2 regions of the Planococcus alkaliphilus genome follow, and region 2 is predicted to be linked to the other one. Evidence: riboswitches for the same ligand, from Rfam matches in the RefSeq annotation. Region 2 holds a riboswitch; the other holds the start of a gene.
The links. Region 2 has a riboswitch for S-adenosylmethionine ahead of AC2EXB_RS04040 (5-methyltetrahydropteroyltriglutamate--homocysteine S-methyltransferase). Riboswitches for the same ligand answer to the same signal wherever they lie in the genome.

Region 1 (6,022 bases), 1.3 Mb from region 2:
ACAGCTGGAGTTCCGGGAGTTGGCCTCATTATGCTTGCGATGGTATTGAGCAGCGTGGGTCTTCCGGTAGCGGGAATCGGCTTAGTGATCGGAATTGACCGTTTGTTGGATATGACGAGAACAGCTATCAATATTTCAGGAGATGCGGCATGTGCAGTTTATGTAGCGGAAACTGAAGGAAAAAGAGACATTAGAAAACAAGAAGCAGAAGTAGAAGCATAAGAAATGGCAGCCCGTTCTCACTTGATGGTGAAAGCGGGCTGTTTTCAGTTATCTGAACTTTTGATGGTATACTGTCTTTAAAGAATAGAAGCGGAGGCGAAGAGATGTACGATGTTTGGAAAATCCGATACAAATTGCATAATATACGGGTTGAGAAAAACTTAGGCAGCCAAAAGCTTTACGTCGATGGAGTATTGCAGGATGAATTTATTGGATTTGCATTCGGTTCACGGCTGTTCGGAAAGCTAAAAAATGAAGACGGCGAAACGGAAAATATCAAAGTTTCAATCGGCATCCATTGCCTGGAATCGAAATGTTTGATTTTTATCGGTGAGAAATTGGTTTATTCCACAAAAGTGCAATGGGAAGGCTGAAGCGAGAGATGCAGAAATGCATCTTTTTTTATTTGGCTAAATGTAACAACGGCTTATATCCAACTACGTCTCAAGTCCTGTAAAGGAAAAGTCCTGCGCCCGATGCTCCGTTTTTTCTGTGGAGCTAAACTTAAGTTAACTTATTAACCGGTGCTGCAGAAGGCAGCAGTAGAGGAGATGCGGCAATGGAAGTCTACATTCTTTTTACAGACACGAAAACATCCTTATCAAAATTGATCAAAACGTATACGCGCCATCCTTACAGTCACGTTTCGTTAGCGTTTAGTTCTGACTTGGCCGAAGTCTATAGTTTTGGACGGAAAAATGCGGAGAATGCTTTTAACGGCGGCTTTGTAAAAGAAGAAATGGGCAATCACTTATTTCAGCGAGCGCAATGCGCGGTATTCAAATGCTCGGTTGATGCTGAGGGGTTTGGAGCGATGAAAAACTTCGTTTCTGCTATGGAACAGGACCGTGACCGTTATAAGTATAATTTAACGGGATTGTTCGGAGTGGTGGTAAAACGCGGGCTTGGATGCGAAAATTCGTTTTTCTGTTCTCAATTTGTAGCGGAAGTGCTGAGGGAAGGAGGCATCAGAATTTCTGCGAAGCCTCCGCGTTTAACGATGCCAAGAGATATATTCTGTTCCCAGTCCTTGGAACTGGTTTACAGCGGACCATTAGCAGACTATCCGCGTTTAAGTTCTCCAAAGATAGATAAAAAAGAAAGTCAGTTATGGATGGAGGCGCTTTGATATGAAGAAAGTATTGATATTTCCCTTACTGAACAGTATGCCTTCGGGCCATCATCAAGTAGCAGAAGCGATGAGTGAATTCATCGGAGGCCATTCAGCGGAAGTTGAATGCAAAAAGATTGATTTGTTGAGTGAATGGAATGCAAAAATCGAATCGGCAACAGTTAAGGCGTATTTGAATTGGATCCGGAGAGCGCCTAACTCTTATGCATGGATTTATCGGCAATTTGCATACAGATCGCCAAAAGAAAAGAGCCATAGAACGTATGAATGGCTTTTTATGAAAAAAGTCAGCGAAATTTTAGAAAGGGAAAAACCTGACTTGATCATTTGTACGCATGGATTTCCTTCGCTGTTCATCAATAAGCTGAAGAAACAAGGGAAATGCAAAGTCCCTTGCCTGAATGTGTATACGGATTTTTTCGTGAATGATGTATGGGGAAGAGCGTGCATCGATTATCATTTTGCACCAAACCAAGCGATTAAAGGAACGTTATGCCATAGCGATGGAATTCCCGAAAGCCGCGTTTTTGTAACAGGCATACCGGTGAGTGAAAAGTTCAGCAATCAAAAAGATCATCGTTCCAAAAAACAATTAACTGTTTTAGTTTCAGGAGGAAGCACTGGACTAAGCGAAGTCTTGGACCAACTGGATGAAGAAATCAGTGCCGAAAAATGGAGCTTTCAAGTTCTTTGCGGAACCAACAAAAAACTCCAGCAGAAAATCATCGGTTTAAACCATCCGGCCATCCATGCGATTCCTTACATTTCTTCAAAGGAGATAATGAATAGGTTGTACAACGAAGCTGATGCTATTGTGACAAAACCGGGAGGAGTCACTATCAGCGAAGCGCTAAGAAAAGAATTGCCGATTTTCATTCCAGCGGCTCTTCCAGGGCAGGAAGAAATCAATCTGGCTTATTTACTGGAGGAAAAACTGGTGTTTGCGGTTCCTGAAGGGCGCCGGCTAATGGATTTTGTAAATGAGACCTTGGCGGATGAAGAAATCATTGAACGATTTCGAACACGCGTCAAAGCTTATAAAAGTTCTTTGAACCTGAAGAACTCGGATGAGATTTACCGGGAAATCGAAAAGATTTTAGTGGGCAATTAAGCGACTGGAGAGTGAGCGGTATGGTTGAAGGGATACTGGCTTTTCTTGAAAGTTTAGGGATGCTGGGCTTATTCAGTGTGATGTTTTTAGAAGGATCGTCTATGCCGTTTCCCGGAGTGGCCCTTGTGATTGCTTACGGCGGATTGTTGAATCATAGCCTTGCAGCCACTGCCTTGTTATCAGCCGGCTTGGCAGTGGCCTATAGTGTCGCAAGTTTAATTCCTTATTTCCTGGGCAATAAACTTCAAACCTTCTTTCAGAAAAAATTCGATAAAGGATTAAAGAAGGCTTCTATATTATTTCATCGCTACGGCATTTGGAGCATTGCCATTTCACGTCCATTTGGCATCGGAAATTACATTTCTTATCTGGCGGGCATGAGCAGGACTCCAATTGGGAAGTATGGAGCGCTGACTTTCATCGGCATTTATCCTTGGTGCTTTGCCATGCTTCGCATCGGCCATTATTTTAATGGGAATTACGACGCTTTTAAATCTTTTGTGGCAGCCAATCAAATTTCAATGTACGGCTATATTGTTGTTCTCCTTGGTGCAATTGGCATCTGGCTCTATATGAAAACGAGAAGTCAGAATAATAAATTTAATGCTTGACACTTTTAATTCCTAGCATTATGATAGGCATTAATTAAATAAACTTATCCAGAGAAGCCGAGGGACTGGCCCGTTGACGCTTCAGCAACCTCTGACTTTGTCAGAAAGGTGCTAACTCCAGCAAGAAGATTTTTTTCTTGAGAGATAAGGACAGAACCTATTAGATTTAATAGCCTTCTTTTCTTGATATCGAGAAAAGGGGGCTATTTTTTATTTTTGAAAAAAACGGTTCAACAGAAAGGGAGAATGAAATGAGTGAAATTGTGATTTTATCAGGAAGCCCTGCGAAGGAATCCAGATCTGAATTGGTGTTAAAACATTTAGGTGAATTATTAGAGAAACAAGGATTTTCAGTCGCCCACATTTCCGTGAGGGACGTTCCGCAGGAAGATTTGTTCGAAGGGCGCTTCGGCAGTCCGGCTATCGCTGAAATCAGTACATTACTCCACCAATCACGGGGAGTTATTGTCGGATCGCCTGTTTACAAAGCAGCCTATTCAGGTGTATTGAAAGCATTGATCGATCTCTTGCCGCAAGATGTTCTGCAAGCGACTCCGGTTTTGCCGTTGATGACGGGAGGAAGTTCTGCTCACTTATTGGCGCTTGAATATACGTTAAAACCATTGCTTGCGAACTTGAAAGGACAGAGTTTAAAAGGCATCTACCTAGTCGACAGCCAAATTGATAAAACGAATCCACATCAGCCAATCATTGAAGCAGAAGTTGAGCAGAGGCTGAAAAAGCAGCTGGAATACTTCTTAGAGATTATCGAAAGGCAGCCGGTGACGAGCGCATAATATAAGATTTTTTAAGGAGGAGAAGCAATTGGCAGAGAAAAGGATCTACTTGAATGCTTTTGACATGAACTGTGCAGGCCATCAGTCACCAGGCTTATGGACACATCCAGAAGATCGGTCTCATACTTATAAGACAAGCGAATATTGGATTGAGTTGGCAAAGCTTTTGGAGCGCGGCGGTTTTGATGCTATTTTCCTGGCGGATGTACTCGGAACTTACGATGTGTACAAAGGTTCACGAGATGCGGCTGTTCGGCAAGGCGCCCAATCTCCGGTTAATGATCCTGCTTTAGTGGTGCCATTGATGTCCGCAGTGACAAAACATTTGGGCTTCGGCGTTACCGCTTCGACGACTCATGAACATCCTTATACATTTGCCCGCAGAATGTCGACATTGGACCATTTGACGAATGGGCGCGTCGGATGGAACATTGTCACTTCCTATTTGAAAAGTGCGGCACTCAATATCGGTTTAGAGGACCAAGTAAAACACGATGAACGCTATAATATCGCGGCAGAATATTTGGAAGTCTGCTATAAGCTTTGGGAAGGAAGCTGGGAAGAGGATGCAGTGGTATTGGATAAAGCGAACAGCATCTATGCAGACCCTGAAAAAGTCCATGACATCAATCACGAAGGCAACTATTACAAAGTGCCGGGCGCTCATTTATCGGAACCTTCACCGCAGCGGACTCCCGTTCTCTATCAGGCAGGGGCTTCTAAAAAAGGGGTGGAATTTGCAGGGCAGAATGCTGAATGTGTCTTTATTGGGGCGCCAACCATTCAAGCGGCAAAACGTTCAGTGGATAAATTGCGCAAGCAGGCAGAACTTGCCGGGCGCTCTCGTGAAGAAGTGAAAATCTTGACGATGCTGACGCCAATTGTCGGAAAGACCGAAGAAGAGGCATGGGCAAAATACGAAGAGTACAAAAAACACATCAGCCACGAAGGGGCACTTGCTTTATTCGGCGGATGGACAGGAATTGACTTGTCGAGCTATGCGCCTGATCAGGAATTGGAATACATCGAAAATGATTCCATCCAATCGGCTTTGGAAAACTTCACCAAAATTGATGCAGAGAAAAGATGGACAGTGGAGGACATCAAGGAATTTGTCGGAATCGGCGGTATGAGCGCTTATACAGTCGGTTCAGCCGAACAAGTGGCTGATACTCTGGAGCAATGGGTGGAAGAAGCTGGAGTGGATGGCTTTAATATCGCCTATGCCATAACCCCAGGAACATTCGAAGATTTTATCGAGTTGGTGGTGCCGATTTTACGGGAGCGCGGTTTAGTGCGGACCGAATATGAGGGGAGCACATTGCGCGATAGCTTATTTGGAAAAGGCGACCGTCTGCCTGCCCATCATCACGGAAAGAAATTTGCATTGGAGAAAGCGGAAATTAGTTGAACTTCTTATACCGGGCTAAGTGAAACCATGAAGAATCTTCAATGCTTCATGGTTTTTTAACGTGTAAATAAAGAACTTCCTTGAACAGCTAGCAATTTTGCTTTTTATTCTGTATGTTTATTATATTCAGATAAAGTAAATGGGGGAAACAGAATGAGACCGATTATTGGGATTACCGCATCAAAAGAGTTAGGGCACGACCACTATTCAATTGAACAAGCAGATACTGAAGCCATTATGCAGGCAGGAGGATTGCCGATCATGCTTCCGCATTTACGGAGTGAGGGAGAAATTGAACAAATTGCCGAACACATTGACGGCTTGTTTGCAGCTGGTGGATACGATATCGATCCTACCTTGTTTGGAGAAGAACCGCATCCGAACTTAGGCGTCATTATTCCATCCCGCGATGCTTTTGAACTTCAGTTGATGAAAAAAGTATTGGAGCTCGGAAAACCGATTTTGGGGGTTTGCCGAGGCGCACAGATTCTAAATATTGCGGTCGGGGGAGACATGTATCAAGACATCACTGACCAAATAGAAGGAGATTTGCTGCAGCATAAACAAAAAGCACCAAAATTCCATGGCTCCCATTATGTGCACGTGCCGGAAGGTTCATTGTTGAACCGTTTGACTGGGAGCCGGAAATTGACGGTGAACAGCCGCCATCACCAGGCAAACCGCCGTGTTCCTGATTCGTTTTTAATCAGCGGCAAGGCAAGCGATGGCGTAATTGAA
Region 2 (6,022 bases):
TAGGTGAAGTTTTATCTTCCTATAACCGAGATGAATTTCTCTTAAGTTCGAAAGTCGGCCGGATTATTCTCGATGAAAAAGAAGAAAAAGAAGGGCTGTTTGAAGATGGCCGGAAAAATAAAATCGATACAGATTATACGGAAGACGGCACGTTGAAATCGATTGAAGACAGCTTGAAGCGCTTGAAAACGGACCGCCTTGATATGATTTTCGTCCACGATCTGTCCCCGGACTTTTTAGGGGATGAATGGATTACGAAATTCGACGAAGCGCGCCATGGCGCTTTTAAAGTACTGGACCGTCTTCGTGATGAAGGGGTCATTAAAGCGTGGGGGCTTGGCGTCAATACAACGACTCCAATTGAAGTGGCGCTTGAACTGGAAGAAGCTCATCCTGATTTGAGTTTATCAGCGACTCAATACACCATTCTGCAGCATGAACGGGCTCTTGAACGCATGATGCCGCTGGCGCTTGAAAAAGACGGCGGACTTATCATCGGCGGCTCCTTCAATTCAGGTGCGCTGTTTGGCGGAGATTATTTCGATTACAAAGAAATCACGCCCGAACAAAAAAAGAAAGTCGAGCGCTTTACGGAAATCACTAAAAATCACGGCGTTAACTTAAAAGATGCCGCGATCCAATTTTCAACAGCGCATCCTGCTGTTAAAGCGGTAGTGACAGGTTCGACAAGACCGGATCGCATCAAAGAAGACATGAAGGCATTGAAAGCGGTTATTCCATCAGCCTTCTGGCAAGAGCTGCTTGAAGCGAAGCTGATTTCTGCAAAAGCCGTATTGCCGAAATAAGCACCAGCCACGAAAATAGTAGAAGAAATCCAAAATGGCGCCCGCCCATTTTGGATTTCTTTTGTTCATGCAGAATCTCCTATTCCGCGAGCTAGAATTCTTGTAGTCCACATGAGCCTATGCTAATTTGGATAAATGAGCCAAAAGAAAAGGGGAATATAATAGATGAAACCAGAATTCAATGCTTTATTCGAAGAAATCAAATTGCCGAATGGGGTCGTGTTAAACGATCGTTTAGGCGTTGCACCAATGACAACATACTCAGGAAATCCGGATGGTACGGTATCGGACGAAGAATTGCTTTACTACCGCCGCCGCTCGAATATCGGCAGCTTGTTCATCACTGCCTGCATCGCTGTTTCAGAGAATGGCATCGCATTCCCGGGGCAATTCATCGCGTTCAAGGAAGACCTGATCATGCCGCGTTTGAAGCAATTGGCCGCTGAAATGAAAACTAACGGCAATAAAGCCATTCTGCAAATGCAGCACGGTGGACGCCAAGGGCAGCCGGAACTGATTGAAGCAAATGAAACGGTAGCACCAAGTTCAGTTGGGGGAACGCCTGAAAAAGCAGCACCCCGTGAATTGACAGCTGAAGAAATTACGAACATTATCGGTGACTTCGGCGAAACGACGCGCCGTGCAATCGAAGCTGGTTTTGACGGCGTGGAAATCCACGGAGCGAATACGTATTTGCTTCAGCAATTTGTCTCGGAAGCGACCAATCGCCGCGAAGACGAATGGGGCGGAAGCTTTGAGAACCGTTTGAAATTCCCGCTCGCTGTTCTAGCAGAAGTGAAGCGCGTAGCGGCAGAATTCGCAAATGAAGAATTTATCGTCGGCTACCGGTTGTCTCCAGAAGAATACAGCGATTTGGGCGTTGGCTACACGATCGAAGAAACAAAAGTTCTGACTGAGAAGTTGATCGAAGGCGGCATCCACTACTTGCACGTATCATTGATGGATTATAAAAAACGTCCGCATAATGAAGCGATTGAAGGGACAATCGTGGAGATTCTGTCTAAGCAAATCGCAGGTCGCGCAGCGTTTGTCGTTGTCGGAAACGTAAGAAAACCGGAAGACGCCGTTGCAGCACTTAAAGAAGGCGCGGATATTGTCGTGATGGGCCGCCAAGCATTGGTTGATCCGGAATGGACGGAAAAAGTGAAACAAGGAAAAGAAGACGAGATTTTCCACAGTGTTCCAAAAGAGCGCAAAGGCAAGCTCGATATCCCGGGACCGCTTTGGCAGTTGATGTCGATGTACAAAATGGTCGAAATCGAAGAAGAAGTGAACGTTTAATTTTCGATATCTTTCAAAACAAGAGGCAAGCGCCATTTTTCAGCGCTTGCCTCTTTTATTTATTTTCCGAAAATCTCTTCAGATATTTCGACGATATAGCGAAGCTTGTCCCATTGCTGCTGTTCAGTGAGGATATTGCCGTGGTGGGTTGAGGCAAATCCACATTGCGGACTGATGCATAGCTGCTCAAGCGGAACATATTTGGCCGCTTCTGCTACACGTGCTTTAATGATTTCTTTGTTTTCGAGTTCGCCGTTTTTCGAAGTAAAGACACCAAGCACCACTTTTGGCCCGCCAGCAGGAATATGTTCAAGCGGTTGGAAACTGCCGGAGCGGTCGTCATCGTATTCCAGAAAGAAGCCGTCCACTTGTTCTTTGGCGAATAGGGTCGGTGCGATCAGCGCATAGCTTCCTTCGAATGCCCAGTCGGATTGGTAGTTGCCTCGGCATAGATGGGTCGTTACGGTAAGGTCTTCCGGTTTGCCTTCAAGGACGCCGTTTGCGACGCGAAGTGCAAGGTCGATTAAGTATTCGCGGCTATACTGGCCGTCGTTGAACGGGATATCCGGAGATGATAAGCCGGCAATATAGACATCGTCAATTTGAATATAACGGGCGCCTAAATCATAGAACGTTTTAAAAGCATCGCGGTAAGCTTGGATTACGTCTGTCGCGTAGTCTTCAAGATCCGGATAAATTGCTTCGTCGCGGATGCCTTCATTGAAGAATTGGTTCGGACTTGGAATCGTCAGTTTCGGAACTGCACGGCCACCGACAATTTCTTTGAACTCGGTAAAGTCTTTGATAAAAGGATGATTGTCGTTAAAGGAAATTTTGCCGATATTCCGCACGTCATACGCTTCCGTTTCGACATTTTTGAATCGGTAGCCCGTTTCCGGCGTATAGCCTTCAAAACCGTTGATATGGGCCATGAAATCAGTGTGCCAGAATGTTCGGCGGAATTCGCCATCAGTCACGGCCTTTAAACCGACTTCAATTTGTTTGTCGACGATGCGTTTGATTTCAGTCGTTTCCACTTCCCGCAGCTGTTCCGCTGTGATAATGCCTTCTTTAAATTCTTTTCGTGCTTGATGGATGCTGTCCGGACGGAGGAGGCTGCCGACGTGATCTGCTTTGAACGGAGCATTAACTAAAGTTTTCGGTGTTTCGGTAATTGGGTTTGTCATGTGGAATTCCTGCTTTCTGTTTTTAGTTTGGGTCAAGCTTGTTTTACAGGGCTATCATGCAAATGAAAAAGAGCCCTCTTCAATAAAGAAGAAAGCTCCCGCCAGGAAATCTGTTCTTCTCATCTTCTAGGCTCTCGCCTATTGGAATTAGCACCTTGCCCGTGGGCGGTTGCTGAGACATCGTAGGGCCAAATCCCTCCGTCTCTCTTGATAAGAAATCGATTATTCAGTTTGTTGTGATTTGATGTTTATAACTATAGGCCAGTTCGGAAGGAAATGCAAGGATATTTGGAAAAATTATTTTTCTAAATGGATGAAGCGAACATCAGCAGAGCATGAGGCGTCTAAAAAATGCTGCCTGTAACCACCCGGTTATACTACAATAAGTGGAGAGAAAGAAGAAAAAGAGGGAATCGAAGATGGAGAAACAAACGGCATTCTTTAAAATAAAATGGAAGTATCTATTGGTCTTCGTCATTGCGTTTGCAGTCAGTGGAGGCATTGGGTTTTTACAATCCCCGACATATAGTTCTACAACCGATAATCAAAAAAAGCAGGAAAAGCTCGAAGCGTCCACTAAAGAATTAGCATTAAAAGTGGAAGCGTTGGAAGCAGCGAACAGCGAGTCTGATGAAAAAATCAATGAATTGAAAGCGCAACTGAAAAAAATGGAACCACCTTCGCAGCAGCAGGCAGTCGCCCGCGCAAAGAACTTCTTAAAATACTCGCCTTTTTCAGAGAGCGGGTTGATTGACCAACTAATGGTTGGGGGCTATAGCGAGGAAGATGCCGCATATGCAGTAGATTCCATAGAACCTAAAAAATAGACGCTGAGCTCCCGGTTTTTAGGGAGTTTAGCGTCTTTTATGAGGAGAGGATTAATGGATATCCCGTTTTTTAAAGTTTCCGCCTCGGACTTCAGCAACGTCATAAACTGCAACGAATGCGTTTTTGTCGATTTCGTAGATGATTTCTTTCATTTTGCTGTCTTCAAGGCGGTTGATGATGCAAGTGATTTCTTTATATTGATCGTTTGTATAAGCACCTTTTACCAAGCTGTAAGTGGCATTTCGGCCAAGGCGGTCGTAAATCGTCTGCACAAGAAGATCGGGTTCTTGCGAAATGATTTTATACGTTTTCGAGCCGCTAAATCCTTCTTCAACCAAATGAATGACTTTAGAAGCAATGAAATAAGCGATTCCGGAAAGAAAAGCTCCTTGCAATCCGAAAACGAACGACACGACGATAAAGACAAATAAATTTAAGAATAAGATCATGTCACTCGTACCGAACGGCAATTTACGCGAAAGCAGCACAGCGAGCATGTCAATTCCATCTAAAGCGCCGCCGTTGCGCAAAGCAAGGCCCATCCCGAAACCGATGATGATTCCTCCGATAACTGTGACAAGCAGCGTATCGCCTTCGATGATCGTTGGAATGTGGTGCATGACAGTTGTCGCATAAGCTAAGGAAGCGATGCCGGTGATGGAGTAGATGGCAAAGCTTTTCCCGATCTGTTTATAGCCGAGATAGACAAATGGAATGTTGAGGACAGCGATCAGCAAGCCAAGCGGCAAACCGAATAATTGCGATCCAACGATGCTGAGGCCTGTGACGCCGCCATCTGAGACGTTATTTGGAATTAATACAGCTTCAAGTCCATAGGCTGTAATAAAGGCACCGATGATGATCGGCAATGCTTTTTTGATTATTTTCCCGATGCTTATTTTACGTTTTTCGGGTATTGCACTCATATACTATTCCTTCTTTCCAACAGTTTCTTGAATATTTTTTTACTCTAACTATTAAATATAAACTTTTTTATCCTTTTTTAACAGGATAAATGGAAAAAATCAGCACATGAAAAATCTTATTTGTACTAATATAATCAGAAAATTCTGTTTTATTTAAGGCGTTAGGCATGTATAATTGACCTGGGAAGTAGTTAGACTTTCTCCATATCTGAACACCTTGCTTCCTAAAATGAGGAAAATCCAGGGGAAGGGCGGAATGTTGATGATTGAGAATCTGTTTTATTCACAAGAAAATCACGGGCCATTTGAGATTTATGAGCTGGGGGATTTTGAGTTGGAAGAAGGTGGCCTGATTCCTAATTGCCAATTGGCGTATGCGACGCATGGGCAATTGAATGAAGCGAAAACGAATGCCATTCTGATACCGACTTGGTTTTCAGGAACGAGCAAAGATTACGAAGCTTATATCGGAGAAGGCAGAGCGCTTGATCCGACGGAATATTTTATCGTGGTGGCCAACCAAATCGGAAATGGCTTGTCGAGCTCACCGCATAATAGCCCAGACGCGATCAGCATGAACGCCTTCCCGGAAGTACGCATCGGAGACGATGTACGGGCGCAGCATCAATTGATCACGGAAAAATTCGGAATTGAAGAGTTGGCTTTAGTGGTCGGCGGTTCGATGGGGGCGCAGCAAACGTACGAATGGGCCGTCCGTTTCCCGGATATGGTAAAACGGGCGGCGCCGATTGCGGGCACTGCTAAAAATACGGTCCATGATTTTCTTTTCACGCAGACATTGATGGATGCCATCACTTCGGATCCGGGCTGGAACGGCGGCAACTACACGTCCCATACAGAAGTGGCGGACGGCTTGAAACGCCATGCGGATATTTGGGCCGTTATGGGCTTTTGCCCGGAGTTTTTCAATCAGGAAAAATGGGATTTGTTTGGCGTAGCCTCAGTGGATGAA

Region 1: it holds a riboswitch for S-adenosylmethionine, as region 2 does, so the genes downstream of both, ssuE (NADPH-dependent FMN reductase) here and AC2EXB_RS04040 (5-methyltetrahydropteroyltriglutamate--homocysteine S-methyltransferase) in region 2, are expected to answer to the same signal.

The regions. Positions count from the first base shown of each region.
Region 1 covers NZ_CM168060.1:3,105,014-3,111,035, reverse strand. The annotation lists gene AC2EXB_RS16205 (dicarboxylate/amino acid:cation symporter) at 1-222, shown strand, start outside; gene AC2EXB_RS16200 (hypothetical protein) at 327-596, shown strand; gene AC2EXB_RS16195 (hypothetical protein) at 782-1,351, shown strand; gene AC2EXB_RS16190 (MGDG synthase family glycosyltransferase) at 1,353-2,465, shown strand; gene AC2EXB_RS16185 (DedA family protein) at 2,486-3,076, shown strand; SAM riboswitch class I at 3,118-3,227, shown strand; gene ssuE (NADPH-dependent FMN reductase) at 3,328-3,873, shown strand; gene AC2EXB_RS16175 (LLM class flavin-dependent oxidoreductase) at 3,902-5,284, shown strand; gene AC2EXB_RS16170 (gamma-glutamyl-gamma-aminobutyrate hydrolase family protein) at 5,438-6,022, shown strand, end outside.
Region 2 covers NZ_CM168060.1:770,544-776,565, forward strand. The annotation lists gene AC2EXB_RS04030 (aldo/keto reductase) at 1-806, shown strand, start outside; gene AC2EXB_RS04035 (NADH-dependent flavin oxidoreductase) at 972-2,108, shown strand; gene AC2EXB_RS04040 (5-methyltetrahydropteroyltriglutamate--homocysteine S-methyltransferase) at 2,168-3,295, opposite strand; SAM riboswitch class I at 3,412-3,512, opposite strand; gene AC2EXB_RS04045 (Ltp family lipoprotein) at 3,715-4,122, shown strand; gene AC2EXB_RS04050 (YitT family protein) at 4,174-5,049, opposite strand; gene AC2EXB_RS04055 (alpha/beta fold hydrolase) at 5,306-6,022, shown strand, end outside.